Regions from separate parts of the Aeromonas bivalvium genome, predicted to be linked through region 2. Evidence: riboswitches for the same ligand, from Rfam matches in the RefSeq annotation. Region 2 holds a riboswitch; the other holds the start of a gene.
What was found. A riboswitch is a leader RNA that binds a small molecule or an ion and turns the genes downstream of it on or off. The one in region 2 is predicted to bind lysine.
Positions count from the first base shown of each region.

Region 1: it holds a riboswitch for lysine, as region 2 does, so the genes downstream of both, lysC (lysine-sensitive aspartokinase 3) here and ACEUCR_RS02770 (Na+/H+ antiporter NhaC family protein) in region 2, are expected to answer to the same signal.

Region 1 is NZ_JBGXBV010000006.1:126,050-141,600, forward strand. It holds gene ACEUCR_RS14845 (OmpP1/FadL family transporter) at 1-386, opposite strand, end outside; gene ACEUCR_RS14850 (heavy metal-binding domain-containing protein) at 627-944, shown strand; gene ACEUCR_RS14855 (S66 family peptidase) at 1,105-2,115, shown strand; gene ACEUCR_RS14860 (LTA synthase family protein) at 2,179-4,443, opposite strand; gene ACEUCR_RS14865 (protein kinase family protein) at 4,677-5,753, shown strand; gene lysC (lysine-sensitive aspartokinase 3) at 5,819-7,171, opposite strand; lysine riboswitch at 7,258-7,483, opposite strand; gene argA (amino-acid N-acetyltransferase) at 7,593-8,921, opposite strand; gene msrA (peptide-methionine (S)-S-oxide reductase MsrA) at 9,173-9,805, shown strand; gene ACEUCR_RS14885 (DUF3802 family protein) at 10,071-10,406, opposite strand; gene ACEUCR_RS14890 (GNAT family N-acetyltransferase) at 10,442-10,957, opposite strand; gene ACEUCR_RS14895 (MmcQ/YjbR family DNA-binding protein) at 10,954-11,310, opposite strand; gene ACEUCR_RS14900 (alpha/beta fold hydrolase) at 11,417-12,211, shown strand; gene ACEUCR_RS14905 (LysR family transcriptional regulator) at 12,227-13,204, opposite strand; gene ACEUCR_RS14910 (L-lactate permease) at 13,268-14,965, shown strand; gene ACEUCR_RS14915 ((Fe-S)-binding protein) at 14,978-15,551, shown strand, end outside.
Region 2 is NZ_JBGXBV010000001.1:616,295-631,845, forward strand. It holds gene ACEUCR_RS02760 (flavohemoglobin expression-modulating QEGLA motif protein) at 1-675, shown strand, start outside; gene ACEUCR_RS02765 (thymidine kinase) at 757-1,338, opposite strand; gene ACEUCR_RS02770 (Na+/H+ antiporter NhaC family protein) at 1,424-2,998, opposite strand; lysine riboswitch at 3,085-3,256, opposite strand; gene ACEUCR_RS02775 (H-NS family histone-like protein) at 3,573-3,974, shown strand; gene ACEUCR_RS02780 (cob(I)yrinic acid a,c-diamide adenosyltransferase) at 4,057-4,617, opposite strand; gene ACEUCR_RS02785 (DUF3820 family protein) at 4,614-4,844, opposite strand; gene queE (7-carboxy-7-deazaguanine synthase QueE) at 4,845-5,516, opposite strand; gene queC (7-cyano-7-deazaguanine synthase QueC) at 5,568-6,257, opposite strand; gene ACEUCR_RS02800 (tRNA-uridine aminocarboxypropyltransferase) at 6,271-6,894, opposite strand; gene rrtA (rhombosortase) at 6,893-7,471, shown strand; gene pyrF (orotidine-5'-phosphate decarboxylase) at 7,446-8,147, opposite strand; gene lapB (lipopolysaccharide assembly protein LapB) at 8,163-9,329, opposite strand; gene ACEUCR_RS02820 (LapA family protein) at 9,339-9,635, opposite strand; gene ihfB (integration host factor subunit beta) at 9,793-10,077, opposite strand; gene rpsA (30S ribosomal protein S1) at 10,170-11,840, opposite strand; gene cmk ((d)CMP kinase) at 11,934-12,626, opposite strand; gene ribA (GTP cyclohydrolase II) at 12,879-13,472, shown strand; gene cysB (HTH-type transcriptional regulator CysB) at 13,587-14,561, opposite strand; gene ACEUCR_RS02850 (LysR family transcriptional regulator) at 14,613-15,509, opposite strand.

The DNA.
Region 1 (15,551 bases), on a different contig from region 2:
CAGTCACCGAAGTCCAGCCCCAGGCCAAAGTTGCCGTAGGTCGCCACGCCGAGGGTCCAGCGATCATCTATCTGCTGGCTGTAATAAAAAGAGGCGGCGGGGAACCAGCCGATCACGGTATCCACATCCGCCTGGGCCGGATCATCGAGATCGTAGGGGACGTCCCCATAGAGGGCCTGACCAGCGACCGTCAGGTGGCGCCCCTTGAGATGGCTCAATCCCGCCGGGTTCATGAACTGCACAGTGGCATCCTGGGCTCTCGCCGCCATGCCGGCCGAGGCCAGGCCGAGGTCATCCGTGCCCGTCTCGTACAGGTAGAGGCCACCGGCCTGGCTGTGGACGCTCACCAGCAGGCACAGGGGTAGCAGCAATCGATGTTGTCTCATGTTTCTCCCTTCTGACATTCGGTCAGCCACGGCAGTCGCGCTTTGGCGCCGACGTTAAGGCCAGTCACTGGCACCGCACCAGTATAGATGGGCATTTGACTGTGTAATCAAACGGTTGCTTTTTTCGCCCCCGGTTGCACTCTCCCTGCTCATTCGGGGGGCATGGGGTTATCGCGCCGCCTCTTGCCTGTTACCCTGACAGGCCCGGGCGCGGCGCGCCCCCCCTTACAAGGAGATCCCATGATCCTCTCAACCACCCCCACCCTGGAAGGCAAGGCCATTCGCGAATATCGCGGCATCGTGGTCGGCGAGGCCATTCTCGGCGCCAACGTGTTCAAGGATCTGTTCGCCGGCATCCGCGACATCATAGGCGGGCGCTCCGGCGCCTATGAAAAGGAGCTGGCCCGGGCCCGGGAGATCGCCTTCGATGAACTCAAGGAGCGGGCCCAGGCCCTCGGTGCCAACGCCGTGGTCGGCATCGACCTCGATTACGAGGTGGTCGGCCAGAACGGCAGCATGCTGATGGTGAGCATCAGCGGTACCGCCGTGGTGGTGTGACTCCGATGAGGCGCCGATGGCCCATCGGCGATCAGCCGTGCAGGGCGCCGACAGGGCATTGGCGCAAGAGTCCGAAGCACGAGTTTACTGCTGGATGCCCCCTTCCCCCGGGGCCAGGGCCTCGTCGTGAGGAGGGCGGTGAAACAGGGAGTGCACCTTGATGACACGACTTCGCCCCCCGCGGCTCAGGCCCGGGGACACCATCGGCTTTTTCTCCCCCGCCAGTGCGGCCACCGCCTGGGCACCGACCCGGTTTGCCCGGGCCAGGGCGTACCTCGAGGGAGAGGGCTTTCGGCTCAAGGCGGGCAACCTGACCGGGGCGCAGGATCACTGGCGCTCCGGCACCATAGCGGCGCGGGCCGCCGAGCTCAATGCCCTCATCCGGGATCCGCAAGTCCGTTGCATCATGTCGGTGATCGGTGGCAGCAACGCCAACTCCCTGCTGCCTTATGTCGATTACGAGGCATTGCAGCGGGATCCCAAGATAGTCGTCGGCTACTCGGACATGACGGCCCTGCTGCTCGGCATCCATGCCAGAACCGGCCTGGTGACCTTCTACGGGCCCGCCCTGGTGGCCTCCTTTGGCGAGTTCTCCCCCCTGGTGGATGAGACCCTGGCGGCGTTTCTGGCGATCTGCGCTGACGGCGGCTCCCCCTTGCCCCTTGGCTTGCCGACCCCGACGCACTGGACCGAGGAGCGGCTGGCATGGGAGAGCCAGACCCGGGCCAAGTTGTGCCAGCCCAACCGGCTCGTCTCGGTGGGGACGGGCCGGGGGCGGGGGCGGCTCATGGGGGGCAATCTCAATACCCTGTCAGGGATCTGGGGCTCTCCCTATATGCCGGCCATCGGGCGGGGGGACATCCTGCTGCTGGAAGACAGCCTCAAGCAGGCAGAGACGGTGGAGCGGGGGTTTGCCCACCTCAAGCTGTGCGGGGTGTTCGAGCGCATCGGTGCCCTCATCCTTGGCAAGCACGAGGGGTTTGACAGCCAGGGCAGTGGCAAGGCGCCCCTCGACATCCTGCTGGAGGTGGTGGGGGAGCCCGATTTCCCTATCCTGGCAGAGTTCGACTGCGCTCATACCCACCCCATGTTGACGGTGCCACTCGGCATCGAGGCCGAGCTGGATCTGGATGCCCAGCGCCTGAGCCTGTGCGAGCCCTGGTGGCGCTAGGGGGGCCTTGCCACAGACAAAGAGGCCGCAACTGCGGCCTCTTTGTCATCAGGTCGCGCCGGCTCAGGGCAGGGTCTCGGGGCGAAAGCTTTCGCGGATCTGCGGCACCAGGGGCGAGACGTCGAATCCCTTCTCCTGCCCGAGTACGGGGTGGAGCAGGGGGCCATCGCTAAGGGGGGTGAGATCCCCGGCCAGCAGGGCGCGGGTCGCCTGACCCATCTGGTAGAGCTGGCGCACGGCACCAAACTGGCGCGCGAGATCCAGGCTGCCGTCATTGCGGGTAAAGGCCATCATGGGGATCTGATAGCTGGCATCCCGGGGCGGCTTGTCCCCATGGATCCCCTTGCCCGCCGGCATCAGGTAGGGCTGATGATCGCCAAAGGCCACCACCAGGTAGCGTTTGCCGCTGGCATCCAGGGCCTTGAGCAGCCGCTCCAGGGAGGCCATGGCATCCACCACCCCCGTGTAGTAGGTGTTGAGCAGCTGGCGCTCGGCCGGCGCGAGATCCGGGCAGGCCTTGTCGAGCTGCTGGGCCTGATAACGCACGCCGTCGTAGGGGCCATGACCCTGCATGGTGACCCCGTAGGCGAACAGCGGCTGGTCATCCTGGTTGCTGCGCCTGAGCAGGTGATCGATCAGGGCATGGTCCGACACATAGAGTCCCTTGTACTCCAGGCTGGTGAAATGGTCGCTGAACCAGCGCTCCTCATACCCCAATGCCGCAATGGCCTTCTCCCGCCCCCAGAACTTCTCGGTATAGGGGTGGGCGAACAGGGTGCGATAGCCGCTCGCCCTGGCGGTCTGAGCCAGCCCGGGCACCCGATCGCGCAGATAGTAGTAGGGCACTATGCCCTGCTTGAGCAGCCCCACCGGCAGCCCTGTGTTCATCTCGAACTCCGGCAGCACCGTCATGCCCCCCGTGGTGGGGGAGTGGATGGTCTTGTGCCACTGGGACACGGTGGCGGGCAGCTTCAGGGTGGGGGCGGGGGCGCAGATCCTGGCTTGCCAGTCGAGCCAGAGGGACTCGTATTGCAGCACTATCACCCTGTCCCAGCGAGGCTGGGCCGGGGACGGGGGCTGCGGCCGGGTCTGGCTCAGGCTGGGGGCCTGGCTCTGCAAGGGGTAGCGAAAGATGTTGCCGCTTTGCAGCATGTCGTCCACCAGGTTGAACAGGTAGAGACCGGGGCCGGCGCGGATGATGTCCCTGTGGTAGTTGACCGCCCTGTCCATGTAGCGGATGTTGACCCCCAGCAGCAGGTTGCCGGCCTGGGTGGCGAACACGCACAGGGCGAAGAAGGCGACGGTCGCGGCCAGGGTGCGCAGCACCCAGCGCGACAGGGCGAAGTACCAGCACAGGAAGAGGAGGGCGAGGCCGAATACCCAGGGCAGCAGCGGATGCTGCTCGGTCAGGATGCGGGCCAGGGCCAGCAGGTTGCCCAGATCGTCCCCCCCGAGCGGCACCCCGTAGATGGCGATCTTCACGAAGTTGGCGAGCAGCCCCACGGCGCAGAGCAGGGCGAACACCAGCCCCATGTAGAGGTTGAAACCGGCCAGGGCGCACAGTCCCCAGCCAAGCACCATGCTGCCCCAGGCCAGGTAGTAGTGCTCGGGGCGAAAGCCGGTCCAGAGCAGGAACTCGCCGACCCGAAACACCACGAAGCCGTGGAGCAGCACGAAGGTGAGGTTGCCGAGCAGCAGGCAGCCCATCAGTCGCCAGGCGAGCCCCCGGCGCAAGAGCGGCAGGCAGATGCGCAGGGCGGCGGCGCAGATCAGCAGCACCAGCCCCAGGCTTGCCAGCAGATAGCTGAGGTTGAACCCCTGCTCCGGCAGGGGTTGCAGTATGCGGCGCAGCCCGCCGCTGTCCTCCCGGCCCGCCAGCTGCAGGCCGATGCGCAGCTGATAGTGGTTGGAGAGGGCGTCGTCCGGTGCCCTAATGGTGCTGTTGAGATCGAGGCTGCACCCCTTGGGATCGCAGCGCTGGCGCTTGTCGGCCCGCTGGCTCTGGGTGGCGATGGCCGCGCCCTGCTCCCCCAGCAGCTCCACCAGCACCCTGTCCGCCGGTTGCAGCGGTTGTCTGAGCTGCCACTGGCTGTGCACCACCAGATAGAGGCCGCGGTTGTCACTCTTGTAGAGCAGGGAGTGACGGACCAGGGTGGCGACCGGGTTGTCGGCCGGCCCCAGCACCATGGGCCTGGCCGGACTCAGCAGGTTGGCCGGGCTTAAGATCGGCAGCAGCAGGGTGAACAGCAGCAGGGCAGACAGCAGCGCCAGCATCAGAGCTGGCAGCGGGGGAACCCGTGGCCGTTGGCCTGGGCGTGAGAGGGGCATAAGGGCTCGTCCTTTGAGCATCATCTTGCTTGCATTGATGTTGACCGATGGTGCTGGCCTTGCCCTTGCTTGTCAATTTAATGACAGAAAAATGAAGGGATGCGGACACTTGTGTGACCGGGATCCGGTCCCGCCCTCTGTTTCTGTGATGAAAGCGGCATCATGAGAGGATGGCGCTGGCAAGGGAGCGGGGGCGATGTTTACTCTCTCAATAACGAATGGGGGAGACTGTAATGAATCCTAAAGTTGCCGGACGCCAGGCGAGACTACTAGCGATGTTGCAGCGCAACGACGAGATACGGGTTGGCCGCGAGCGCGATTGCCCCCTCTCCCTCGCCCAGTTGCAGAGCCTGGGGGAGGGGCATCCTGCCGTGATCGCGCTCCACGATGGCGGCCTCAGCGCCCAGGTGTTTCACCTCAAGGTCGAGGGCCATCACTGGTGTCTCAAGCGCAGGCGCGCCGTCTCCCGGGTCGCCAATCCCGATGGTCAGACCGCCTTTCTCACCGAGCTCGAACGCCGGCGGGAGATAGAGGCCCTGCGCGAGCTGCATCCCACCCTGCTGCCCAATGTGGTCTGCACCAGCTTCGGCTCGGCCCGGGCCGGGATCCTGCTCTCCCCCTGGCTGCGGGGCGAGCCGGTGCGCACTCTCTGCGAGCGCAACCTGGCCCAGATGCTGGCGGCCGAGGCCGAGCTGGCCCGCTGGGGCTGGTTTGACTGGGATCCGAGCCCGGGCAACCTGCTCGACGACGGCCAGCAGATCAGCCTGTTCGATTTCGGTTACACCTGGCCCTTCGATCCCCGCTTCGAGTTCAACTCCAACGGCCTGTGCGACCCAGAGTTTCATGTGGTGGAGCGTCTCGAGACCCGCACCCTGTCCGGGCTCTGGCTCGACGAGGTCAATCCGTTGGCGCAGTTTGCCTGCTGGCGACGCCTCACCCTGGCCTGGGCCGAGCAGGAGCTGGCGCGTCTGAGCCGGGAGGGGGCCTGTGCCCCCGTGCTGGCGAGGCTGGAAGGGCTCGCCGGCGAGTGGCGCACCGCCCTGAGCGGCGAGGAGGCGCTGGCGGCAAACTGGCTCAAGGACATGTATCGCAGCCATCGCCTGGACGTGCTGGACGATCTGGGCGGCAAGAGCTGCGGCCCCCTGACCCTGAGGCGACTCGACTGGCTGGAACATGCCCTGCGCCATCTCTATGAGGAGCTGGCCGAGGGCGCGCAGCTGGGGGGGATGAGCCAGTCCCAGCTGCTCGAGGAGCTGGCCCGCTGGCGTGAGCAGGCCAGGGCGTGGCAGCTGAGCCCGGCACCGGCCTGATCCCGGGACCAGACACGACAGAGGGCGCCCTAGGCGCCCTCTTTGCTGCAGTGACCGCTGGCCGCTCAGTCGAGCAGCTCCTGGTGCAGGCGATTGACTATCTCGCCTGCCTCGCTCTCTTGCACCAGGAAGCAGAGGTTGTGGGCGCTGGCGCCGTAACAGATCATGCGGATGTTGTGCTCGCGCATGGCGTCGAATACCCGGCTGCCCACCCCGGCGGCCTCGCTCATCCGGTTGCCGATGAGGGCCACCAGCGCCAGGTTCGTCTCCACTTTCACCTTGCACAGCTGGCCCAGCTCCGCCAGCACCTTGTCGCCCAGGATGGGCTCGCCGTTGCTCTGGCTGCCGGTGTGATCCAGGGTCAGCGACACGCTCACCTCCGAGGTGGTGATGAGATCCACCGAGATGCGGTGGCGGGCCAGGATGCCGAACACCTCGGCCAGGAAGCCGTAGGCGTGGAACATGTTGAGGCTGTGCAGGGTCACTAGCACCTGCTGGCGGCGCAGGGCCACGGCGCGAAACAACGGGCTGCTCTGGGTGGTGGCGCGGATCCAGGTGCCCCCTGCCGCCGGATCCTTGCTGGAGCCGACAAACACGGGAATGTCCCGGCGCACCGCGGGTTGCAGGGTGGCCGGATGCAGCACCTTGGCGCCGAAGGTGGCCATCTCCGCCGCTTCCACGAAGCTGATCTCCGGGATAGGGCGGGCGCGGCTGACCAGGCGCGGGTCCGTGGTGTAGATCCCGGGGACGTCGGTCCAGATCTCGATGGCGGTGGCATCCAGGGCCTCGGCAAGGAGGGCGGCGCTGTAGTCGGAGCCGCCGCGGCCCAGGGTGGTGGTGCGGCCATCGCCATCGGCGCCGATGAAGCCCTGGGTGATGATGAGGGTGTCACCGAGCAGGGGACCCAGAGCCTGCTGGCAGAGGGTGCGGCTGGCAGCGAGATCCACGCTGGCCTTGCCAAAACGGCTGTCGGTGCGCAGCAGCTGGCGCGCATCCTGCCACTGGGCCTTGACGCCCCGCTGGCACAGGAGTTCGGTAAAGAGCCGGGTGGACATCAGCTCGCCACAGGCGATCAGGCGATCCGCCAGCTCGGCATCTGTCTGCTGGGTGGCCTGGAGCGCCATCTTGCGAATGTCGCCGAGCAGACCATGGATGATGGCAGAGGCTTCGCTCGGCTGGCCGAGGTCTTGCAATATGCTCTGCTGAATGTCGGCCAATTTGCCGAGCTGCGCCTCGCGCTCCCCTTCATCGAGTTCGCCCTGGGCCAGGGCCACCAGCAGGTTGGTGACCCCCGAGCTTGCGCTCAGCACCACCAGCCGGGTTGCCGGGTTGGCCAGCACTATGTTGGCGCAGTTGTTCATGGCGGCGGCATTGGCGACGCTGGTTCCGCCAAACTTGGCGACGTTGAAAGGGCTCATTGCATACTCCTGTCTATATCAAATATCCGGATCCATGGGGCAAAGAGACAGGGGAGGGCAGAAAATGGCAGGAATGATGAAGGATCCCGGCCAGAAGCGCTCCACCTGCAGAGCCCATCCAGTACCCGGCCAGGATCTGGCCCGGGTAGTGGATAGACACTACCGATGACAACCCGGGGGATTCAGCCCCCGCGGCCGACGGTGAGGATACCAGGCTCCTCCTGCGTCTCGGCGCTGCTCCCCCTCAATCGGCATCATGGGACTCTGGTGTCCTGCTCCGATCTACCTGGGCAACGCTCCTCTTCTGGCTCCACCCGCTGGGGGTGGAGTGCAGTTAGAAATAACCCGCGTTGGATTGCACTGTCAATCGAGTTTCGAAAAAAGTTCAGTTTCTGGTCGAAGGCAACGCAAAATCAATAGCTTAAAAAATAGTCTTTGACAAAACCTTGGATCGACGCTGCCAGTTGTAGAGCCGCTGGCGCGCCACCGGCAGGGCCTCGACCTCCAGGGGCTCGAAGCCCCGCTCCCTGAACCAGTGGATGGAGCGGGTGGTGAGCACGAACAGCTGGCGGATGCCGAGCCGTTTGGCCCGCTCCGCCACCTTGGCCACCAGCTGGTCGCCCCGGTTGGAGTTGCGGTACTCGGGGTGAATGGCGACGCAGGCCATCTCGGCCATGGCCTCCTCCATGAAGCAGTAGAGGGCCGCGCAGCCGATGATGAGGCCGTCCCGCTCTATGATGGTGAACTTGTCTATCTCCATCTCCAGCTGCTCCCGGGAGCGGCGCACCAGGATCCCTTCCTCCTCCAGGGGGCGGATGAGATCCAGGATGCCGCCTATGTCCTCTATGGTGGCGGCGCGGGCCCGTTCGGCGCTCTCGCGCACTATCTGGGTCCCCAGCCCCTCGCGGCTGAACAGCTCCTGCAGCATGGCGCCGTCTTCCTGATAACTCACCAGGTGGGAGCGGGGCACGCCGCCGCGGCAGGAGGCGATGGCCGCCCGCAGGTAGCGGGCGGTGCCGGACATCTCTTCCCCCGCCTGCTCCAGCGCCACCAGCAGCTCCTCCGCCTGCTCGGGGAAGAGCTCGGAGATGGCGTGGCCCTGTCTGTCCAGCACCCCCTGGGTACTGCTGAAGCAGATCAGCTTGTCGGCCTTGAGATCCACGGCGATGCGTCTGGCCACCTCTTCCGAGGTGAGATTGAAACTCTCCCCGGTGACCGAGCAGCCGATGGGGGAGACGAGCACCAGGTTCTGCTGATCGAGCTGGCGCACTATCCCCTCCACGTCGATGCGACGGACCCGGCCGCTGTGGCAGTAGTCGACCCCATCGTCTATTCCCAGGGGCTGGGCGGTGACAAAGTTGCCGCTCACCACGCTGATGCGGGCCCCCTGCATGGGGGTGTTGGCCAGCCCCATGGAGAGCTTGGCGGTGATGTCGAATTGCAGGCCGCCGCTCACCTGCTTGATGAGGGCGAAGCTGGGGTCGTCGGTGACCCGGACTCGTTTGTGGTAATGGGCCTCGATGCCGGCGCGGGACAGGGCCTCGTCGTTCTGGGGACGGGCACCAAATACCAGTACCAGCCGAATCCCGAGTGTCTGGAGCAGGGCGATGTCACTGACGATGTTGGCAAAGTTGGGATGGGCGATGGACTCCCCTCCCATCATCAGCACGAAGGTGGCACCCCTGTGCACGTTGACATAGGGGGTGGACTGCCGAAAGGCATGGACCAGGCTGGGTTCACGTTCACGCACTCGAGATTCATCCATAAAAAAACAGCAATGGGCCCAATATATGAAAATAAATTCACAAATCAAGACTAAATATTGATTTGGCGCGATTTGTTGCCGTCACGGCCTCGCCCCGGGAGTCTGATGGTCCGAGATGACGAGGTCATGACTCGCCACCTTGAGGGAGCAGGGCGGTTGATCCGGCGGAGCAAACTCCTTATCTTCACCCTTCTTGCCGATGTCACGGGCTGGACCCGCTATTTAAGGATGAGTCAATGGAAGCGATATTGAGTGCCGAACAGGCCCTTCCCGGGCGCGATGAGCCCATGGTCATTGGTCAGCTGCACGCTGTCAACGGCCACCCGACCCAGGGGCCCTGGCCCGAGGGGCTGGCGCTGGCCTGGTTTGGCATGGGGTGTTTCTGGGGGGTGGAGCGTCTGTTCTGGCAGCAGGCCGGCATCTATTCGAGTGCGGCCGGTTATCAGGGGGGCCATACCCCGAACCCCAGCTACCAGGAGGTGTGCAGCGGCCAGACCGGCCACGCCGAGACGGTGCAGCTGGTGTTCGACCCCAAGGTCATCTCCTACGGCGAGCTGCTGCGCCTGTTCTGGGAGCACCATGATCCGGCCCAGGGCATGCGCCAGGGCGGGGATCTGGGTACCCAGTACCGCTCCGTCATCTTCTGTGGCGACGAGGAGCAGCAGGCCCTGGCTCAGGCGAGCCTGGTCGCCTACCAGAGCGCCATGGCCGCCAGCGGCGACCCGCGCACCATCACCACCGAGATAAGGCCGCTGGCGCCCTTCTACTATGCAGAGGATTACCATCAGCAGTATCTGCATAAAAATCCGGAAGGCTATTGCGGCCTCGGTGGCATAGGGGTCTGCCTGCCCCCCAGTCTGGCGCGCTAGTTGGCGCCGCTTGGTGCTGGCAGCAAAATAAGTTAAAAAAAATGGGCAACAAAGCGGAACTTGGCCGGGAAGGTGTGGACTAACTAGTTAGCAGCCAAGGATGGCGGCGATGCCAGACACATGATGAGCCTCCCAACCATGATAGCAAGCGGGGCCGCCCTCAAGGGGCGGCCCTTCTCATTTCTGCTCTCCGACCCCCGGGCGGCGTCGCCATCCATGCGGCGGGCATCATGCGCCGCGGCTGGGGCTATTGGATCGGGGAAGATCAGTGGATGGCGCTGTCGAACAGGTTCTTGATGAGGTCGATGAATTCGTTCAGGAAGGCGTGCTGCTGCTCGGTCGGGGCCTGGAGCCAGACGGCGGAGAGCACCTCCTCCAGATCCGCGACCACGGCGTCGGCTTCCTGCATCATCACGAAGCGCAACTTGGCATCGAGCTGGGGGTTCTGCTCGCACAGGGTCATCAGGCTGTTGGCGACCCGGCTGCTCACCAGATCCTCTATGGTCAGCTCGCCCTGACCGGACTGATGGCCTTCAAACAGGCTGAGCCGTTCAACCAAATACTCAATCAGCGCTATATAGCCGTCACTCTCAACCACCATGGGGTGCTACCTCATCGAAAAAATCAGGGCGTATTCTAGTGGCTGCCGTCAGCTTGGCAAGGGGCGTCGTCAAGGGAGAGGTGCAGGCGATGGCGGGTGAAGCCGACGCCGCCCCGGCTCACCTGCTCCAGGCCGTCCAGGACGAAACCGTGGCGCAGGAACAGGGGATAGCTCAGCAGGCTTGCCTCAGTGTCGATCCTGGTCAGACCCAGGGCGCGGGCCTCGGCGATCAGGCGATGGATCAGCAGGCTGGCCACTCCTTGTCTGCCCCACTCGGGGGCGACATAGAGCAGGCCCAGATGGCCATTCGGACTCAGGGTGATGAAGCCAAGCAGGGCATCCCCCTGGGCCAGCACCCAGCCGTAATGGGTCTGCAACTGATCGGCGAAGCCGGGGTGATGGGCCCCCCGGGCCCACTGTTCCACCTGGGCCGGGCTGTAGTGCTCTGGGCCGAGCTGGCGCACCGCCCGCTCGAACAAGTCGGCGAGGCGGGGGATGTGCGCTGCGGCCAGGGGCTCGCAGCGGGGGGCCAGTGGCGGGCGCGCCCTCATGGTTTGACCGCCTGGGGTCGCCTGGCCCTGGGCAAACCCGCGACCACCCGCTGGTAGGAGTGTTCAATCCAGCCCTGCCAGAGTTCGTCCGCCAGGCCCTCGCTCAGGGTCACAGTGTTCCAGTGCTGCTTGTTCATGTGCCAGCCGGGTTTGACCTCGGGGTGGATCTCCCGCAGTAAAAGCGCCAACTCCGGCTCGCACTTGAGGTTGATGGAAAGGGGCTCGGCCTGCCAGTCCACCAGGGCGAACATCTTGCCGGCGATGCGGTAGACCAGGATCTCGGGGCCGAAGGGGGTGTCCTCGGTGGCGCCGGGCTGGCTGAGCAAAAATTCACGCAATTGAACGAGTGTCATGGGGACTCCGCTCTGGTCCGATCATGGTGGAAGCATGTTCACCGGGGTGAGCCTTCTGTTAACATGCGCGCCGAGTATACCCCCCATCACCCCGGGAGCCCATGAGATGTTGTACCACAAGACCTTTGAACTGGGTCCCGATCGGGATTGGGTGGTGTTCGTGCACGGCGCGGGCGGCAGCTCCTCCATCTGGTTCAAGCAGTTGCGGGCCTACCGGGAGCACTTCAACGTGCTGCTGCTCGACCTTCGCGGTCACGGCCAGTCCAACCAGCTGCAACAGGTGGTGAAGGGGCACTACAGCTTTCGGGCGGTGACCGAGGACATACTGCGCCTGCTGGATCACCTGCGCATCCCCCATGCCCACTTTGTCGGCATCTCCCTTGGCACCATCCTCATTCGCCACCTGGCCGAGCTTCGCCCCGAGCGGGTCAAGAGCATGGTGCTCGGCGGCGCCATCCTGCGCCTCGACATCCGCTCCCGGGTGCTGGTGCAGCTTGGCCGCCTCGGCCAACACTTCCTGCCCTACATGTGGCTCTACCGCCTGTTCGCCTTCATCATCATGCCGCGCCAGCACCATCAGGAGTCCCGCAACCTCTTCGTGCGCGAGGCCAGAAAGCTGTGCCAGAAGGAGTTCAAGCGCTGGTTCCGTCTCGCCACCGAGGTCAACCCTCTTATGCGCTACTTTCGCGAGCGGGCCCTGCCCATTCCCACCCTCTATGTGATGGGGGAGGAGGATCACATGTTCCTCGCCCCGGTGCGCGAGCAGGTGGCCCGAGACCCTTACAGTTGCCTCGAAATCATCGAAAAATGCGGCCACGTCTGCAACGTGGAGCAGCCGGATCACTTCAACCGCCAGTCCCTGGCGTTTCTCTCCCGTCAGGCGGCCTCGCCCGCCCGCTGAGGCCCGCCAGGCGCCTCAGATGAAGTAGTGGCCAATCTCCAGATAACGCTGGCGGATGTGCTCGATGAGCAGCCTTATCTTGCGCGGTGGCTGGCGGGTGAAGGGGTAGACGGCGTAGATGCCGAGCTTCTTGCCCACCCGGTCGGGAAAGAGATCCACCAGCTCGCCATTCATTAGATCGTGATAGACCAGACAGCGCGGCACATAGACGATGCCGCGTCCCCCCAGCGCCGCCTTGCGAAGGGCCCCGGCGTTATCGGTTGAAAAGCTCCCCGACACCGACAACAGATAGTTGCCCTCCTCCCCCTTGAAGGCCCACTCCGAGGCTCCCGTACTCTGGTAGGCGTAGCGCAGGCAGTTGTGGGTGAGCAAATCCGATGGCTCGTGGGGGGCGCCGAAGCGGCGCACATAGGCGGGGGCGGCGCAGATGACCCACTGGGAGTCGAGGATGTGGCGGGCAATCAGGCTCGAATCATCCAGATAGCCGGTGCGAATGACCAGATCGAACCCCTCTTCCACCAGGTTGACGAAGCGGTTGTCCAGCGACATCTCCACCGTGAGCCCCGGGTGCTGCTGGCAAAAATCGGCCACGGCATCGGCGAGCAAGAGCTCGCCGGAGATGGTGGGCACCGACATCCGCACATGACCGCTCACCTTTTCACCAAATCCCGCCACCGCATCGAAGGCGTCCAGTGCGGCGGCCTTCACATTTTTGGCACCCTGATAGAGCTCCTTGCCCGCCTCGCTCAAGGTCAGCCTGCGGGTGGTGCGATAGAGCAGCTGCACCCCGAGCTCCTCTTCAAGACGCCCGATCCGTTTGCTAACCACTGAATTTGTCAGGGAATTCTGCTCCGCCACCTTGCTGAAGGAGCCTGCCTCCACCACCTGGGCGAAGAGGATGAGGTCGTCGGTGCTGGCCATATTGATCAACTTTTGGAATGAATGTTGTTCATTATTTCCATATATCGCGAAAAAGGAACAGGGTAAGGTCACGTTCGCTTAACAAAACAACAACAAGGTGCGCACGTCGCACGACCTCTGGACAAGGATGCAATGATGACAGACACCCTGTTGGCCCTGGTGGCCTTCTCGCCGATCCTGGTGGCCGCCGTGCTGCTGGTCGGCCTCAACTGGCCCGCCAAGCGCGCCATGCCCATCGCCTTCCTGTTGACCGTGTTCATCGCCCTGTGGGGCTGGCAGATGAGCCCGACCCGGGTGTTTGCCTCCACCCTGCAAGGGTTGGTGATCACGGTGACCGTGCTCTGGATAGTGTTCGGCGCCATCCTGATGCTCAACACCCTCAAACACACAGGCGCCATCACCGCCATTCGCGGCGGCTTTACCAACATCTCGCCGGACAGGCGCATCCAGGCCATCATCATCGCCTGGTGCTTCGGTGCCTTTATCGAAGGGGCTTCGGGCTTTGGCACCCCGGCCGCCATTGCCGCGCCCTTGCTGGTGGCCATCGGCTTCCCGGCGCTCGCCGCCGTGCTGCTTGGCATGATGATCCAGTCCACCCCGGTGTCGTTCGGTGCGGTAGGCACCCCCATCCTGGTGGGCATCAACAAGGGGCTGGATAACCAGGCCATCGGCCATACCCTGAGCGCCGGCGGCAGCAGCTGGGACATCTACCTGCAACAGGTGACCACCAACGTGGCCCTCATTCACGCCACCGTCGGCACCCTGATGCCGGTGCTGATGGTGATGATGCTGACCCGCTTCTTTGGCCGCAACCGCAGCTGGACCGAGGGGCTCTCCATCCTGCCGTTCGCGATTTTCGCCGGGCTCGCCTTCACCGTCCCCTATGCCCTGACCGGCATGCTGCTCGGCCCCGAGTTCCCGTCCCTCATCGGCGGCCTGGTGGGGCTGGCCCTTGTGGTGACGGCGGCGCGCCGCGGCTTTCTGGTGCCAAAAAACAGTTGGGATTTCGCCCCCGAGAAAGAGTGGCCCGCCGAGTGGCTGGGCTCCTTGAAGCTCGATCTCAAAGAGGCTGCCGGCCGCCCCATGTCGCTCATGCTGGCCTGGCTCCCCTATGTGGCGCTGGCGCTCCTGCTGGTGGCGAGCCGGGTGAGCCCGGAATTCAAGGCAAGCCTGTTGTCGGTGAGTCTCGCCTTCACCGATCTGCTGGGGGAGAAGGGGGTCAGCGCCTCCATTGAGCCGCTCTACCTGCCGGGGGGCCTGCTGGTGCTCTGCGCCCTGCTCGCCACCCTCATTCAGGCCCGCGCCCTGGCGCCCCTCGGCCGCGCGCTGGGGGAGTCCAGCCGCACCCTGATCGGCGCCGGCTTCGTGCTGATCTTCACCGTGCCCATGGTGCGCATCTTCATCAACTCAGGGGTCAACGGGGCGGATCTCGCCAGCATGCCGGTGACCACCGCCAACTTTGCCGCCGGGCTCGTCGGGGAGTTCTTCCCGGCGCTCAGCGCCACAATCGGCGCGCTGGGGGCCTTTATCGCCGGCTCGAATACTGTGTCTAACATGATGTTCAGCCAGTTCCAGTTCGAGGTGGCCCAGACCCTGGGGGTCTCCACCGCCGCCATGCTGGCGCTGCAGGCGGTGGGGGCGGCGGCTGGCAACATGATCGCCATCCACAACGTGGTGGCGGCCTCGGCCACCGTGGGGCTCTTGGGGCGCGAGGGGGCGACGCTGCGCAAGACGGCGCTGCCCACCCTCTACTACCTGCTGGCCACTGGCCTTATCGGGTTGGCGCTCATGTACAGCTTCCACGTCTCGGACGCACTGCTGCAGCTCAAGTAAGGAGAGCAAGTGATGAAGGTAATGCGGGTCTATCCGGCCAAGCCGGCCGATGTCTATCTCTACGCCACCTGTCTGGTGGACCTGTTTGACCCGGTGGCGGGGCTCGATGCCATCGCCCTGATCGAGCGGGAAGGGATAAGGGTTCACTTTGTCGAGAAGCAGACCTGCTGCGGGCAGCCGGCCTACACCTCGGGTCACGAGGAGGAGGCGCGCAAGGTGGCCCAAAGCCAGATGGCGCTCTTCCCCGAGCCCTGGCCGGTGGTGGTGCTGTCGGGCTCCTGCGGCGGCATGATGCACCATCACTACCGTCGCCTCTTTCCCGAGAGCCCCGAGGTGGCAGCGTTTTGCGAGCGGGTGTTCGAGCTGACCGAGTTTCTGGCCCGGGTCTGCCGGGTGCGCTGGCACGGGGTGGGGGAGGCGAGCATCGTCATGCACACCTCCTGCTCGGCCCGGCGCGAGATGCAGGTACACACCACGGCCCGCAGTCTGCTGGGGCAGCTGGGTGGCGTGACCTTGAACGAGCAGGCCTACGAGAGCGAGTGCTGCGGCTTTGGCGGCGCCTTCTCGGTGCGCCATCCCCACATCA
Region 2 (15,551 bases):
CTCGAGGTCCACGAGGGCTGGGTGCATGTCGGCACCACCCTCAATGGCCGCCAGCAACCCTATGCTACCTGGCTGAGCGCCGGCTCGCCGCGCATCACCGCCTGTCAGGAAGGGTTGGCTGTGCTGATCGAGACGCTCACCTTTAGCTCTTTCCCGGATCGGGCCAAACGCATCTCGGATCGGGTCATGGCCATCGACATGGCCGAGAATGGCGCCGATTTCATCGAACTCTATCGCCACTTCCTGGACAAGGGAGCAAGCGAGCATGATGCCTACAAAATCACCCAGCGAGTGTTTCGAGGCGGCATGGTGACTGGTGGCGCCTGCTTCACCAAGGATCTCTCCTACGTGAAGGGCTATGTGGAAACGGTCAACTTCATCCGCAGCGCCGTGCTGGAAGGGGTCCCCGAGATACTGCCCATGCTGTTTGTGGGCAAGGTGACCCTGGACGACATTCCTGTGCTCTATCAGCACTATCTGGAGGGACTGATCGCCGCCCCCCGATACCTGCCCCCCATGTTTCGCGATCTGACCGGTCTCTACGTCTGGTTCGGCTTCGCCTCCGGCATGTCGCTGGTCGACATCGGCCGGGTCCAGCAACACTTTCGGCAGCTGTTCCACCGCCTGCCGGTGGCGGATCCCATCATCACCCCGGTCGATTGCGAATTTGATTGAGCCAAGCTGGCCAAATCATCGGGCGCCCGCGCAATAAAAAAGGCCCAATAGGGCCTTCTTTACCTTGTCGCGTCGAGCGCCTCAGCGAAACGCCTGGCCAATCAGATAATGCTTGCGGCACAGGGAGACGTAGCGGGCATTGCCCCCAATTTCCACCTGGGCGCCGTCCCGCGCCACCTGGCCATCGGCATTGACCCTGGCATTCATGTGCGCCTTGTTGCCGCACCAGCAGATGCTCTTGAGCTCCTCCACCTTGTCCGCCAGACAGAGCAGATGGTACGAACCGGGGAACAGCTCGGCACGAAAATCTGTCTTGAGCCCGTAGGCGATCACGGGGATGTCCGCCTCGTCCACCACCCGTGCCAGCTGATAGACCTGCTCCTTGGTGAGAAACTGCGCCTCGTCGACGATGAACACATCGATGGGCTGTTCGGCATGACGTGCCTTGACCATCTCGAACAGATCGCAGCTGTCGCTGAACACTTCTACCTTCAACTCCAGACCGACCCGGGCGCTGATCACCCCGAGCCCGAACCTGTCATCGATGGCCGGCGTCATGGCGAGCGGGTGCATGCCGCGTTCGAGATAGTTGAAGTGCGCCTGGATCAGCTGGGTGGACTTGCCCGAGTTCATCGCGGCGAATTTGTAGTGTAATGAGGCCATGCTTGCTCCGATGCCAATTGATGGCGCGCATGCTAACGCAGGGAAGCGTCAAAAACAAAGGGGCCCGCAGGCCCCTCGTCATGCATCAGACGGTGACAGCCGTCTTCTGGTTTGCTCTGAGATAGAACAGGGTCACCCCGATGAACCAGGCGCAGCTGACCACCAGGCCGACGCCAACCGATTCAGTCATCCCCAGCGCCAGATAACCGGCGGCAGCCCCGACGGCGATGGTCAGCGCATAAGGCAGCTGGGTCATCACGTGATCGATGTGATGGCAACCGGCACCGGTGGAGGAGAGGATGGTGGTGTCCGAGATAGGGGAGCAGTGATCCCCAAACACGGCACCGGCCAATACCGCAGAGAGCATGGGCAGCATCATGCCGATCTCGCTGGCGGCGGCCATGTCACCGGCCAGGGGCAACATGATGCCGAAGGTACCCCAGCTGGTGCCGGTGGCGAACGCCATGGCGCCGGAGAGGCAGAACATCACCACAGGCAGCAAAGAGATGGGCAGGCCGCTCTGGGCCAGTGAGGCAAGATACTTGCCCGTCTCCACATCGCGGATCACGGCGCCAATGGCCCAGGCAAACACCAGAATGTAGATGGCGGGCAGCATGGCCATGACGCCGTGCTTGATGACCTCGAGCCAGGTGCGCAGGGCCAGGCCCATGCGCAGGGTCAGCACCACGGCCACCCCGAGGCCGCACAGGCCGCCATTGACCAAAGACGCCCCGACATCGGTATTTTCAAACGCGCCCAGCACCCCGAATGGCAGCCCCTTTTCTGTCAGGGCGGCGGCGCCGGAGGCCATCATGAAATAGACGGTCGACGCGGTCAGGGTCAGGATGGGCAGCACCAGATCGAGCACCCGACCACGGCTGGAGACGGGCAAATCCCCACTGCTGCCAGGCGGCACGCCCTTGGCCGGATCCCACAGCTGCCCCTCGAGCGCCCGTTGCTCATGACGACGCATGGGACCAATGTCGAGCTGGAACGCGATCACCACCAGCACCATGGCCAGGGTGAACAGGGCATAGAAGTTCATCGGTATCATCTGCACGAAGGCGGAAATGGGGCTCTGATCCTGGATGCCATGGGCCGTCAGAATGCCGCCGATGAGGGCGATGATATAAGCCCCCCAGGACGAGATGGGCATCAGCACGCAGACGGGAGCCGCCGTGGAATCCAGCAGATAAGCCAGCTTCGCGCGGGAAATATTGAAGCGATCGGTCAAGGGGCGGCAGATGGTCCCCACCGACAGGCTGTGGAAATAGTCATCGATGAAAAACAGGAATACCAGCAGCCCGGTCAGCAGCTTGGCGCCCCGCCGGTCTTTGATGCGTGCGGCGGCCCATTCGGCGAACGCCAGGGTCGCCCCCGAGACCGTCAGCAGGCTGATGATGCCTCCCAGCAATAGCAGGAACAGCAGTATGTTGACGTTCCAGCCATTGAGTGCGCCGTCAGACCAGACGATCCCCTTGGCAACCTGACCCAGGTACTGGGCGCTGGCCAGGGGGGCAAACTGGTTGACCAACAGGCAGCCCAGCACGATACCCACTCCGAGGGAGAGCAGCACCTTGCGGGTGGTCACGGCCAGCGCGACGGCCGCCAGGGGGGGAATGAGGGACCACGCCGAATCGGCGTAATGGGTAATGTCCATGATCTCTTGGCACCTATAACGAATAAGGTGGAGATCTACCGAGAGGATAAAGAAGAAAACGAGCCCGTGAGGGGTGACTCCTCCGCCCCTTCAGTAGCGCTCCATAGTGATTGACTATGGCAGTACTGCACCTGTTCGATGCAATCCCAGCGACCCTGCATGATGGCGTGATCACTTCGGCGCTGACTCCTTTCTCCATGCGTCGCAGGCATCACCCTCGGCATGAATAGTTATAGGCAGCGCGCCTCTACTTAAAAGGTATTCGGCGGGTATTTTATCGTGCCGCTATTTTATATCAAGTTTTTTGATTAAATACTCATTCGAATCGATATCTCCCCAGCAAAACCAGTACAAGACTTCATCCTGGTGTCGAGTGGCGAGATTTTAGTCTGATGACTCCTCCTTCAGGCCCCTGCAGCCAATTAACACAGCGACAGAGAGAGAAAATAATGTTCCAGAACCTTATGACTTGATTATTAATTATCGCAGCTTGACTTAATGACACCCTGACGTATAAATTACCTGAAAATAGCTATTCATATTTATCCCTTTTCTTGCTCGCATGGTAACCACTATGACTGAATTTTTGAAAGTATTGCTGAATATCCGTAGCCTGCGTGCCGCTTGCCGTGAGCTGACTCTGGAACAACTGGAAGAAGGGTTGGAGAAATTCTCCGCCATCGTTGCCGAACGTCAGGAAGATGAGGCTGCAGATCGTCAGGCTCGCGAAGAGCGTCAGCGTAAAATCAATGAATATACCGAAATGCTGAAAGCCGCAGGCATAGACCCGGCGGAATTGGTCAGCGCGGCCCCCAGCGCAGAGCCGGCAAAAGGCAGCAAGCGTGCGCCGCGCCCTCCCAAGTACCGTTATGATGACAACGGGGTTGAAAAAACCTGGACCGGTCAGGGCCGTATGCCTTCCGCCATCGCCAAAGCCATCGAAGAAGGTAAATCCCTGACGGATTTCGCCATCTGATAGGGTCAGGCCAAATCATTAAAAAAACCCTCGCGATGCGAGGGTTTTTTATTGGTCACGGCAGCAACATATCCCTACCCTATTACCTGTCCGCAGCCTTGACCCAGCACACTTCGGCCCTGCCCTCCTGGCGCAGCACGAAGCGTGCCAGGGTAAAGAACCAGTCACTGAGCCGGTTGACATATGGGATGACGGCAGGGTTTATCTGCTCCTGTTCGCTCAAGGTCAGCAATTGCCGCTCGCAGCGACGGGTCAGGGTGCGCACCACATGAGCCTGGGCCGCCGCCTCCGAGCCGCCGGGTAAAATAAACTGGCGCAAGGGAGGCAACTGCGCACTGTAATGGTCTATCTGGGATTCCAGCCGCGCGGTCCAGCCCTCATTGACTTGCCAAATAGCGCTCGACTGCGCCTCGCTCGAAAATGCCAGTTCTCCCCCAAGATCAAATAACTCCTGCTGAATAAGGGTCAGATCGGCTAATAGTTCAGGATGTGAATCGGCTATTTTTGCAGCGAGCAGACCTATATGAGAATTTAATTCATCTATATCGCCATAACTGGCCACGCGCTGATGATTTTTGGCGATGCGGGTCGCGTCAGCCAGACGGGTCATCCCCTTGTCCCCTTGCCGGGTATATATTCTCATCCTGATATCCTGTCGATGATGGGCACTATCATGGTTTCGAGCCCATTTAATTTGATTTCATAGGCCAATGCCAGGGATTGGCCCAGTGAACCGGCCGGGAACCCGCTCCTGGCCATCCATACCAGATAGGGCTCGGGTAAATCGATGATCCGCCTGCCACGATATTTCCCGTAGGGCATGGAATTGGCAAGGGTCAGCAATATCTGCTCGTCGGCCAGGGGGGTCATTTAATCGATATCCAGATATTTATGAGTCTGAATAGAGAGGCGCCAATTACGCTCGATGCAGACCGCCATGGCCAGCTCGGTTGCCCTGGGTTTCTGGCTGATGGGTTGCAGGGCAATGACCACATCTTCCCGCAAGCTGGCGCTGGCCAGCAAGGCGTCCAGCTCCTCCACATGGCGCATCATGGCCACGGGATGCTTGATCTCGTTGGCCCGTGCCAGGGCGCCAGGCAAGACACTCAGACCACCCTGCATGCCGATCTTGGGCGAGACAGTCACCCAGGTGGCCGGATGGGTCAGCACCTCGCTGGTGCCGCTGGTCTCGATCTGGAGCTGATATCCGGCCTGATGCAGGGTCTCGCTCAGCTCGGTGAGATCATAGAGACAGGGCTCCCCTCCCGTGATCACCACGTGTCTGGCCTTGTAGCCAAGCTCGGCAAAGCTGGCCACTATCTGGGCACTGCTCATTCCACTCCAACCATCGGACTCATTAGAACAATTGAGTACCTGGCTGATGGGCACCTCTCGCGCCGGATCGACCACCCAGGTGTGGCGTGTATCGCACCAGGGACAGCCAACCGGGCAGCCTTGCAGCCGCACGAAGATGGCGGGCAGGCCGGTGAAGACCCCCTCCCCCTGGATGGTTTGAAAAATCTCGTTTATCGGGTAGTGCATCATAAAACGACGGTTACCAATGGCTGTGACCCCGTTCGGGGTGAGAGGGGCTCAACGCCCCCGTTTGTGCTCGAGGCGCTGACGAACGCCCACCCGATCGGTCAGATACTGCTCCAGCCCGCGGCGACGCAGGATACAGGCGGGGCAGGTGCCGCAACCGTCACCGATCAGACCGTTGTAACAGGTGAGGGTCTGCTCGCGCACCAGTGCCAGCTGACCGAACTCGTCGGCCAGCGCCCAGGTCTCGGCCTTGTCGAGCCACATCAAGGGCGTCTCAAAGCGCAGCCCGCGATCCAGCCCGAGGGCCACCGCATGATTGAGCGCCTTGACGAACTCGTCGCGGCAATCGGGATAGCCGGAAAAATCGGTCTCGCACACCCCTGTGATCACCGCCTCGGCCCCGACCTGATAGGCATAGATGGCCGCCAGGGTCAGAAACAGTATGTTGCGCCCCGGCACGAAGGTATTGGGCAGGCCATTGTCCTGCAGCTCGGTACTGACCGGAATATGATCCCGGGTCAGGGCCGACACCGCCAGCTCTCCCAACAGGGTGACATCCATCACCTTGTGGGCCGCCACCCCCAATTGCGTGGCGAGGGCCCGGGCCGTCGCGATTTCGGCCAGATGACGCTGACCATAATCGAAGGTGATGGCGTGCACCTCATCATAATGGGCCTGGGCCTGCACCAGACAGGTGGTGCTGTCCTGGCCGCCACTGAACACGACAACTGCTTTTCTCACTGGATAGATCCTCTTAGGGGCGCCGCGACTCTGGCGTGCGCGTCGAATAGGAGAGCCACTGCTCGTTGAGACGATGGAAGAGGCTCAGCAAGGGGGCGTATCTGACGGCGTCGCCCTCCCATTGCGATAACAGATGATAGCCCGCCTCCAGGGTCGAGAGCGCCGTGGAGAAGGGCTTCTTGCGGATGAGGTACTGCCCCTCGGCCGTGGCGAGGGAGAGCCTTGGCAGGGCGGCGAGCGCCGGATTGAGGCGCAGCATCTTGTAGGCCTTGCGCCAGGTGCCGTCGAGCAGCACGAAGCAGGGCGGTGCCTCTGCATCATCGGGCAGACTGGCGCGCAGGCTGGCGAGCGATTGTGCCTGCTCATCTGGCCAAAGCAGATAGCAGCGCCGCTGTGCCAGCCAGCGGGCCAGTACGGCGTCTTCGCGAAAGTCCTCCCCGACCCGGATCTCGACATGGGCCAGGCTGGCTGCCAGCAGGGCCGCCGTTCCCTTGGGATGACCCACTTCGCCTGGATGTTGCAAGATGAGCAGGGGCACCCGATTGATAACGGGGTGAATATATTCACATAGACAGGCTTTGAGGGCGCGGGTACAGCGTGTACAGTAGCGACTGTCTTGATCGTTGGGTTGTTTCATGTCGTCAGTCACATCCGGGCTATTCTGGCTTATCACGCTCTCACTCGCCTGCCTGATCCTCTTCTTCACAGTGCCAAATGACCTCATCTCCTTCAACCGGGTCCTGATTGACCAGGGAGAAGGGTGGCGCATCATAACAGGCAATCTGGCTCACACCAATCTGTGGCACCTACTGCTCAATCTCTCGGGCCTGCTGGTACTCTACGCCCTGTTCTGCGATTACCTGCAGGATTGGGGCTTCCCGCTCCTGCTGGCACTGCTCGCCATCGCAGTCGGCCTCGGCATCTGGCTCTACTATCCGCACACCCAGTGGTACATGGGTCTCTCCGGCGTGCTGCATGGTCTCTTCGTCTGGGGCGCCATGGCGGATATCCGCCACCGCCGCCATTCCGGCTGGCTCATGTTGCTGGGGATTGCCATCAAGTTGTGGCTGGATCACTACACGGGGGGAGACAGCCCGGCCGCCATGCTGATCGGAGCCAGGGTTCACACGGGATCGCACCTGATTGGGGCGGGAGCAGGCCTGGTGCTCGGCCTGCTCACCGTTGTCATCAGCGGTTGGCGAGTTCGTCGTTGATTTCGCCAAGGGTCAGGGCCGGATCGGTCGCCTGGGTGATCGGACGACCAATGACCAGGTAATCGGCTCCCGCCGCCACCGCTTCGCTCGGAGTCATGACCCTGCGCTGATCGCCCTGGGCGGCGCCGGTCGGGCGGATCCCCGGAGTCACCAGCAAGAAAGCCTCCCCCAGCGCCCCCTTGAGCTCGCTCGCCTCGTTGGCGGAGCAGACCACACCGTCGAGTCCGGCATCCTTGGTCAGTCGGGCCAGACGCAGCACCTGCTCGGCCGGGCTGATATCCAGGCCGATCCCGGACAGATCCCCTTGCTCCATGCTGGTCAGCACCGTCACCCCGATGAGCAGCGGCGCCTTGTCACCATAAGGCAGCAGCGCCTCCCTGGCGGCCCGCATCATCCGCTCACCGCCACTGGCATGCACGTTTACCATCCAGACCCCCAGCTCGGCACTCGCCGCCACCGCCTTGGCAACCGTATTGGGGATGTCGTGGAATTTCAGATCCAGGAAGACATCGAAGCCCTTGGCCACCAGCTGGCGCACGAACTGGGGACCAAACAGGGTGAACATCTCCTTCCCGACCTTGAGGCGGCACTGGGAGGGGGAGACCCGGTCCACGAAGGCCAGGGCATCGGCTTCACGCTGGTAATCGAGCGCGACCAAGACTTTGGGATCTAACATCTCTCTTCCTATAGGTTATTCACCGTCCAGACCACGGATCGGCTTGATGGATCCCCACTGTCGACAGGAGGGGCATTGCCAGAACAGAGAGTGCGTGGCAAAGCCGCACTGACGACACTTGTGGGTGGATTTTATCTTGATCTGTTCACCAACCAGCTGCTGCAGCAGCTCCAGGCTCTCCTTGGCCGGGCCAGGCTCGGCACTGGCGAGCTGGAAGCCCACCAGCTGGTAGAACCCCTTCATCGAGGGGTGGCGACGCAGCTGGCGCAACACCAGGGTTCTGGCCTGGCTCAGACCATCGCGCTCCTCCACCAGCCTGGCCAGCGCCAGGGTCACACTCACCCCCGCATTCCCCTCCACCGCCTTTTCAAGCAGCGGGATCAGCTCCTGGCTGCGACCCAGCGCTTGATAGCACTGGTCCAGCAGCGGCATGGCCTCGGAGGCAAAATCGATATCCTGTTCGAATACCCGCAGCAGCTCTCGGCTCGCTTGCAGATACTCCCCTTGTGCCATCGCCAGGGTCGCCAGACGCAAGGACGCACGGGCACAGCTGGGATTGACCCCCAGCGCCTTCTTGAGCCGAGCCAGGGCCTCTGCCTCGTTGCCGTCCATCAGGGCCAACTCGGCCAGCTCGCAGTGAAAGTGTGAGATGGGCTCGGCCAGCTTCTTGCCGGGGAATTTTTGCAGGCGCTGGGCCACCAGGATGGCTTGCTGCCAATCACGCAGCTGTTGATGAATGATCAGCAACTGGGTCAGCGCCGTCTCCTCGAAATCCGCATCTTCGCAGAGCTCGACCCAGATGGCCTCGGCCCGATCGAGCAGACCGGCCGCCAGAAAATCCCGCGCCAGCTCCTGCAGGGCCAGCTGGCGTTGCTCTCGGGTCAGCTTACGGCTGACCAGATTCTGATGGATCTTGATGGCACGATCGACCTCGCCCCGTTGACGGAACAGATTGCCGAGGGAGAGGTGAGTTTCAATCGTATCGCTGTCAACTTCGAGCAGCTGGATGAAGAGATCGACGGCCTTGTCAGACTCGTCGGAGAGCAAATAGTTGAGCCCCGCCACGTACTGGCGGGAAAACTGATTGCTCTGTTTCTGGGTGTCCTGGCGAACACTCCTGCGCCCCATGTACCAGCCATAACCAGCGGCGATGGGCAACAGCAGGAAAAGCAGTTCAAGCATAGAGGAACGTTATTCCTTACCGGACTCCTTGTCCGATGCTGTGGCCAATTCCAGCTGGCGGGATTGCCGGCGCACGGTGCGATTCAGTGTACGATTTTGCAGCTTTATCCGCAGATAGAGCAGGCCGAATACCAGCCAGCCGAGGAGGAAACCCGTACCGAAGAAGAGACCCAGCAGCAGGGAGAGCGAGAACTCGCCTTGGGCAATCAAATAGTTGAATTGCACCAGCTGACCATTTTGTGATCCGAGGGCCAGGGTGAAGATAAAGACCAGTACCAGAGGGATAAGAGCCAAGACACGCTTCATGGGATCTTCCTGTCAGTATCGAAGAGACCCAGTGATTATCCTTAAAATCAGCCACAGACTCTAGAGAGAAAGGGAAAAGACTTTCAGAAACAGGCTAATTGACGCAATAGGGCGAGCAAAAACAAAAAAGGCATACTCAGGTATGCCGTTTTCTGCATTATTCAGCGAGATTGACACGCTCTCGCAATTCCTTGCCTGGTTTGAAGTGCGGCACATATTTGCCCGTCAGCTCCACTTTATCGCCAGTCTTGGGATTACGGCCTACGCGGGGTGCGCGATAGTGCAGAGAAAAGCTGCCAAAACCGCGAATTTCAATCCGATCGCCGTTTTGCAGAGTCGATGCCATCTGCTCAAGGATCTCCTTGATGGCGGCCTCAACATCCTTGGCCGGCATATGCATGCGGCTCGCAGCCAATTGTTCGATGAGATCTGATTTGGTCATAAGGTTAAATCTCCTTCCCCGATCACATGCAATATTCATTTTGCCAGGATAAAAAAGGGCGGCGTGAAGCCGCCCTTTTCTTGCATCAAGGATTACTCACCCTTGGCGGCTTTGAACGCTTCAGCCATGGCATTGCTGAACACAACTTCTTCTTGCTGGTTCAGAGAATCGATAGCAACACGCTCGTCAGCTTCGTCCTTGGCACGGACGGACAGGCTCACGGTGCGGTTCTTACGATCAACACCCATGAACTTGGCTTCCACTTCGTCACCAACAGACAGCACCAGAGTGGCGTCTTCTACGCGGTCACGGGCAGCATCGGAGGCACGCAGGTAGCCTTCAACACCGTCAGCCAGTTCGATCACGGCACCTTTGGCATCAACCTCGGTAACCTTACCCTTCACGATAGCACCTTTCTTGTTGTCAGACAGGTACTTGTTGAACGGGTCTTCTTCGATCTGCTTGACGCCCAGGGAGATGCGCTCACGCTCCGGATCCACTTGCAGAACAACGGCTTCGATCTCGTCGCCTTTCTTGAATTCACGCACGGCTTCTTCGCCCTGGTTGTTCCAAGAGATGTCAGACAGGTGAACCAGGCCGTCGATGCCGCCATCCAGACCGATGAAGATACCGAAGTCGGTGATGGACTTGATCTTGCCGGAAACACGGTCGCCTTTGGCGTGAGTTTCGGCAAACAGCTGCCACGGGTTGGATTTGCACTGCTTCAGACCCAGGGAGATACGACGACGCTCTTCGTCGATGTCCAGGACCATGACATCTACCAGGTCGCCAACGTTGACAACTTTGGACGGGTGGATGTTCTTGTTGGTCCAATCCATCTCGGAAACGTGTACCAGGCCTTCAACGCCTTCTTCGATTTCAACGAAGCAGCCGTAGTCGGTCAGGTTGGTCACGCGGCCAGACAGACGGGTGGTCTCCGGGTAACGCTTGGCGATAGCAACCCAGGGATCTTCGCCCAGCTGCTTCAGGCCCAAGGAGACACGGGTACGCTCGCGGTCGAACTTCAGTACCTTGACGGAGATCTCGTCGCCAACGTTGACGATTTCGGAAGGATGCTTAACGCGCTTCCACGCCATGTCGGTGATGTGCAGCAGGCCGTCAACACCGCCCAGATCTACGAATGCACCGTAGTCGGTCAGGTTCTTGACGATACCCTTGACTTCTTGACCTTCTTGCAGGTTAGCCAGCAGGCTTTCACGCTCGGAGGTGTTCTCGGTCTCGATCACGGCACGACGGGAAACGACAACGTTGTTGCGCTTCTGGTCCAGCTTGATGACCTTGAATTCGAGTTCTTTGTTTTCCAGGTGAGCGGTGTCACGGATCGGACGCACGTCAACCAGAGAACCCGGCAGGAAGGCACGGATGCCATTCAGTTCAACGGTGAAACCACCCTTGACCTTGCCGTTGATGATACCGATAACGGTAGCTTGCTCTTCGTAAGCCTTTTCAAGCTGCAGCCAGGCTTCGTGGCGCTTGGCTTTTTCGCGGGACAGCTTGGTTTCGCCGAAACCATCTTCGATAGAGTCCAGAGCTACGTCGACAGTGTCACCTACGTTGATTTCCAGCTCGCCCAGGGCGTTCTTGAATTCTTCGGCAGGAATGGCAGACTCGGATTTCAGGCCGGCGTCAACCAGAACGAAACCGTTCTCGATGGCAACGACGGTACCCTTGACGATGGAACCTTGACGGGTTTCAACGGAGTTCAGGGACTCTTCAAAGAGTTGAGCAAAAGATTCGATCATTGTTTGTGTCACAAATGAAACATCCACTAGCAATCCGGCACCAGCGGGGCTGTTTGAAATAATCTGCTCCATCCTTGGCGCAGACGACCGATGTCAGCGCGAGCCAACATCATTGAGTTGTTGCTTCGCATAGGATAGTACCGTTGCCAGCACTTCATCTATGGTCAGCGCGGTGGAATCCACCACCAGGGCATCTTCGGCCGGTTTCAAGGGGGCAACGGCACGATTGCGATCGCGATCGTCACGCTCCTGAATCTCGGTCAAAAGACGCTCAAAGTTAACATCAAAGCCCTTATCTTGCAACTGCTTATAGCGGCGCTGGGCCCGCTCCTCGGCGCTGGCGTCAAGGAAAATTTTGATCTCGGCATCGGGGAAAACCACTGTGCCCATGTCGCGGCCATCGGCGATGAGACCCGGGGTCTGGCGAAACGCGCGCTGACGGCGCAGCAGGGCCTCGCGCACACGGGGGAAGACGGCGACCTTGCTGGCGGCATCGCTCACATCCTGGGAGCGGATGGTACGGGAGACATCTTCCCCTTCCAGCACCACCTTTACCTGTTCGCTGTCGACCTGGAACTGCACATCCAGATTGGCGGCCAGGGGCACCAGGGCCGCTTCGGAATCGAGCTCCACATCATGGTGCAACGCAGCCAGGGCCAGCACCCGGTAGATGGCGCCGGAATCGAGCAGGTGCCAACCCAGCTCTGCGGCCAGCAGCTGGCACAAGGTGCCTTTACCGGCACCACTCGGGCCATCAATTGTCATCACGGGGGCCATATGGGGCATAAAATATCTCCTGCACTTGATGTTGCGCATCATCCCGATGGGATGAGGTAATGGCCGCAGAGTATACCCAAATGTGCCAAGCCTGGCAGTCGTCACCGCACAGTTCCGTACAAAAGCCGTCGTGAGTGGTTCTTTTGCGTACAGCCCCCCGCCCACCATGGCGCCGTGCATGACGGGTTCTGATGGTCGCAGAGGCCGAGGCGCGCTAAACTGGCCCCCTTTTTCGAGTCCTTGTCGTTAAGGAGTACCCCCATGAGTAGCATTACTCTCGTGGCCAAGTCCCAGTTGCCGACCCCCTGGGGCACCTTTACCCTGGTCGGTTTTCAGGAAGTTGGCACGGGGAAAGACCACGCCGCCCTGGTCATGGGCGATGTCAGCGGGGATGAGCCCGTCCTCGGCCGCATTCATTCCGAGTGTCTCACCGGCGATGCCCTGTTCAGCTTGCGTTGCGACTGTGGTTTCCAGCTGCAGGCCGCCCTGCAGCACATCGCCGCCGCCGGGCGCGGCGTCTTGCTGTATGTCCGTCAAGAGGGGCGTGGAATAGGCCTGCTCAACAAGATCCGGGCCTATCACCTGCAAGATCAGGGCGCCGACACCGTCGAGGCCAACGTGGCGCTGGGCTTTGCCGCCGACATGCGCGACTACACCATCTGCGCCGACATGCTCAAGGCGCTCGACATCAAGAGCCTGCGCCTGATGACCAACAACCCGCGCAAGGTCAAGGCGATGGAGAGTTTCGGCATCCCGGTGGCCGAGCGGGTACCCCTGCAAGAAGGGCGCAATCCCCACAACGAGTTCTATCTCTCCACCAAGGCGAGCAAGCTCGACCATATGCTGAAGAAATGAGTCGGTTGCGCCCATGAAAAACGCCTCCCATCGGGAGGCGTTTTTCGTTGTGGATGTACGGGGTTGCGTGTCGGTACCGTCCCCCGCATGCCATGGCGGCGGAGTCCCGCTTCCTCAGCGGATCGGCAGCTCTATGTCGGCAAACATGGCGTCCACGTCGTCGCTCGAGCGCATGGCGATGGCTTTTTCCACCACATCCCGCGTCAGATGCGGGGCAAAACGGGTCATGAAGTCATACATGTAGGTTCGCAGGAACGACCCCTTGCGAAACCCTATCTTGGTGGTGCTGTGGGCGAACAGATGACTGGCGTCCAGCGCCACCAGATCCGTGTCGGTCTGCTTGTCCAGCGCCATGGTGGCCATCACGCCGATGCCGACGCCAAGGCGCACATAGGTCTTGATCACATCCGCATCCGTGGCGGTGAAGACGATGTTGGGCTCGAAACCGGCGCGATTGAAGGCGGTATCGAGCTCGGAGCGACCGGTAAAACCGAACACATAGGTGACCAGGGGGAAGTGGGCAATGTCGGCGATGGAGAGCTTGCTGACCTGGGTCAGCGGGTGACCCCGCGGCACGATCACGCTGCGGTTCCAGTGATAGCAAGGCAGCATGATGAGATCTTCATAGAGGTGCAGCGCCTCGGTGGCGATGGCAAAATCCGCCATCCCCTTGACCACGGCCTCGCTGATCTGGGTCGGTGTGCCCTGGTGCATGTGCAGGGAGACCTTGGGAAAGCGCTTGATGAACCCCTTGATCACCTCGGGCAGGGCATAACGGGCCTGGGTGTGGGTGGTGGCGATGTGCAGGGTTCCCTGCTCCGGATGAGTATGCTGGCTCGCCACCGACTTGATGCCCTCCACCTTGCCGAGGATCTCGTTGGCTATCTTGATCACGTCGCGCCCGGCCGGGGTGATCTGGGTCAGATGCTTGCCACTGCGCTCAAATATCTGAATTCCCAGCTCATCTTCGAGCATGCGAACCTGTTTGCTGATCCCGGGTTGAGAGGTATACAGGCTCTCCGCCGTCGCCGACACGTTCAATCTGTGGTTGGCAACTTCCACGATATAACGCAATTGTTGGAGTTTCATGGTGTTAGGCTCTAAAGACGACTTCAACTAATACTAACAAACTTTTAGTTATTAGCCCTCGCTTCTTGCCGTTTCTGCCATGGGCTGCGCCAGCAGGAAATCCCGCAGTGCCCGATTGGCCAAGGAGAGGGGATCGCCACGGCGCCAGGCGACGCAAAGATCGAGAAAAATGGGCGGGTCGAACGGGATCCCCGCCAGGGCCTTGTCTTCTTCGACCACCATGCGTAGGAAGGTGCTGACCGCAAACCCCTGACGCACCACCGCCTTGAGCAGCGGGATGAGATTGCTCTCGAAGGCGATGGAGGGCTCGATGCCGAGCCCCTGGGCCAAGGTCTCCATGTGTTCCCTGTGATAGAAACCGCGGCGAAACACCGCCAGCTCCTGGCGAAAATACTCGGCCAGGGTGACCCGCTTCGCCCCGTAGAGGGGATGCTCCTCCCCCACCACCATCAGCATCTCTTCCCGCAGCAGCTGACCCCCTTCCAGGGCGGGGGGCAGGTCACTGGTGATCAGGATGGCCAAGTCCAGTTCTCCCGCCACCATGCGACTGAGCAGCTCCCGGGTGCCCGCCTCCTCGACCCGGATCTTCAGCCCCGGATACCTGTGCTTGAACGCCATCAGTATGGGGGGAAAGTAGTAAGAGCCCATCATGTAGGGGATCCCGATCCGCACTTCCCCCCGCTCCAACCCCTTGAGCTCGGCCATCTCCGCCTCCGCCTGGTGCATCTGCAACAACAGTCGCTCGGCATGGCGACAGAGCACCTCCCCCTCCGGAGTGAGACGCACCGACTTGTCCTGGCGATCGAACAGGCGCAGCGCCAGCCCCTGCTCCAGCTTGGCGATGGCCATGCTGACCGCGGGCTGGGCCACATGGAGCTGCTGGGCGGCCCGGGTGAAGGAGCCTGTGTCCCGCACCGCCAGCAGATAGCCGAGTTGCTTGAGGTCCATATCAATCCCAGTTATGAGTTGGATAACTTAAATATATTATAT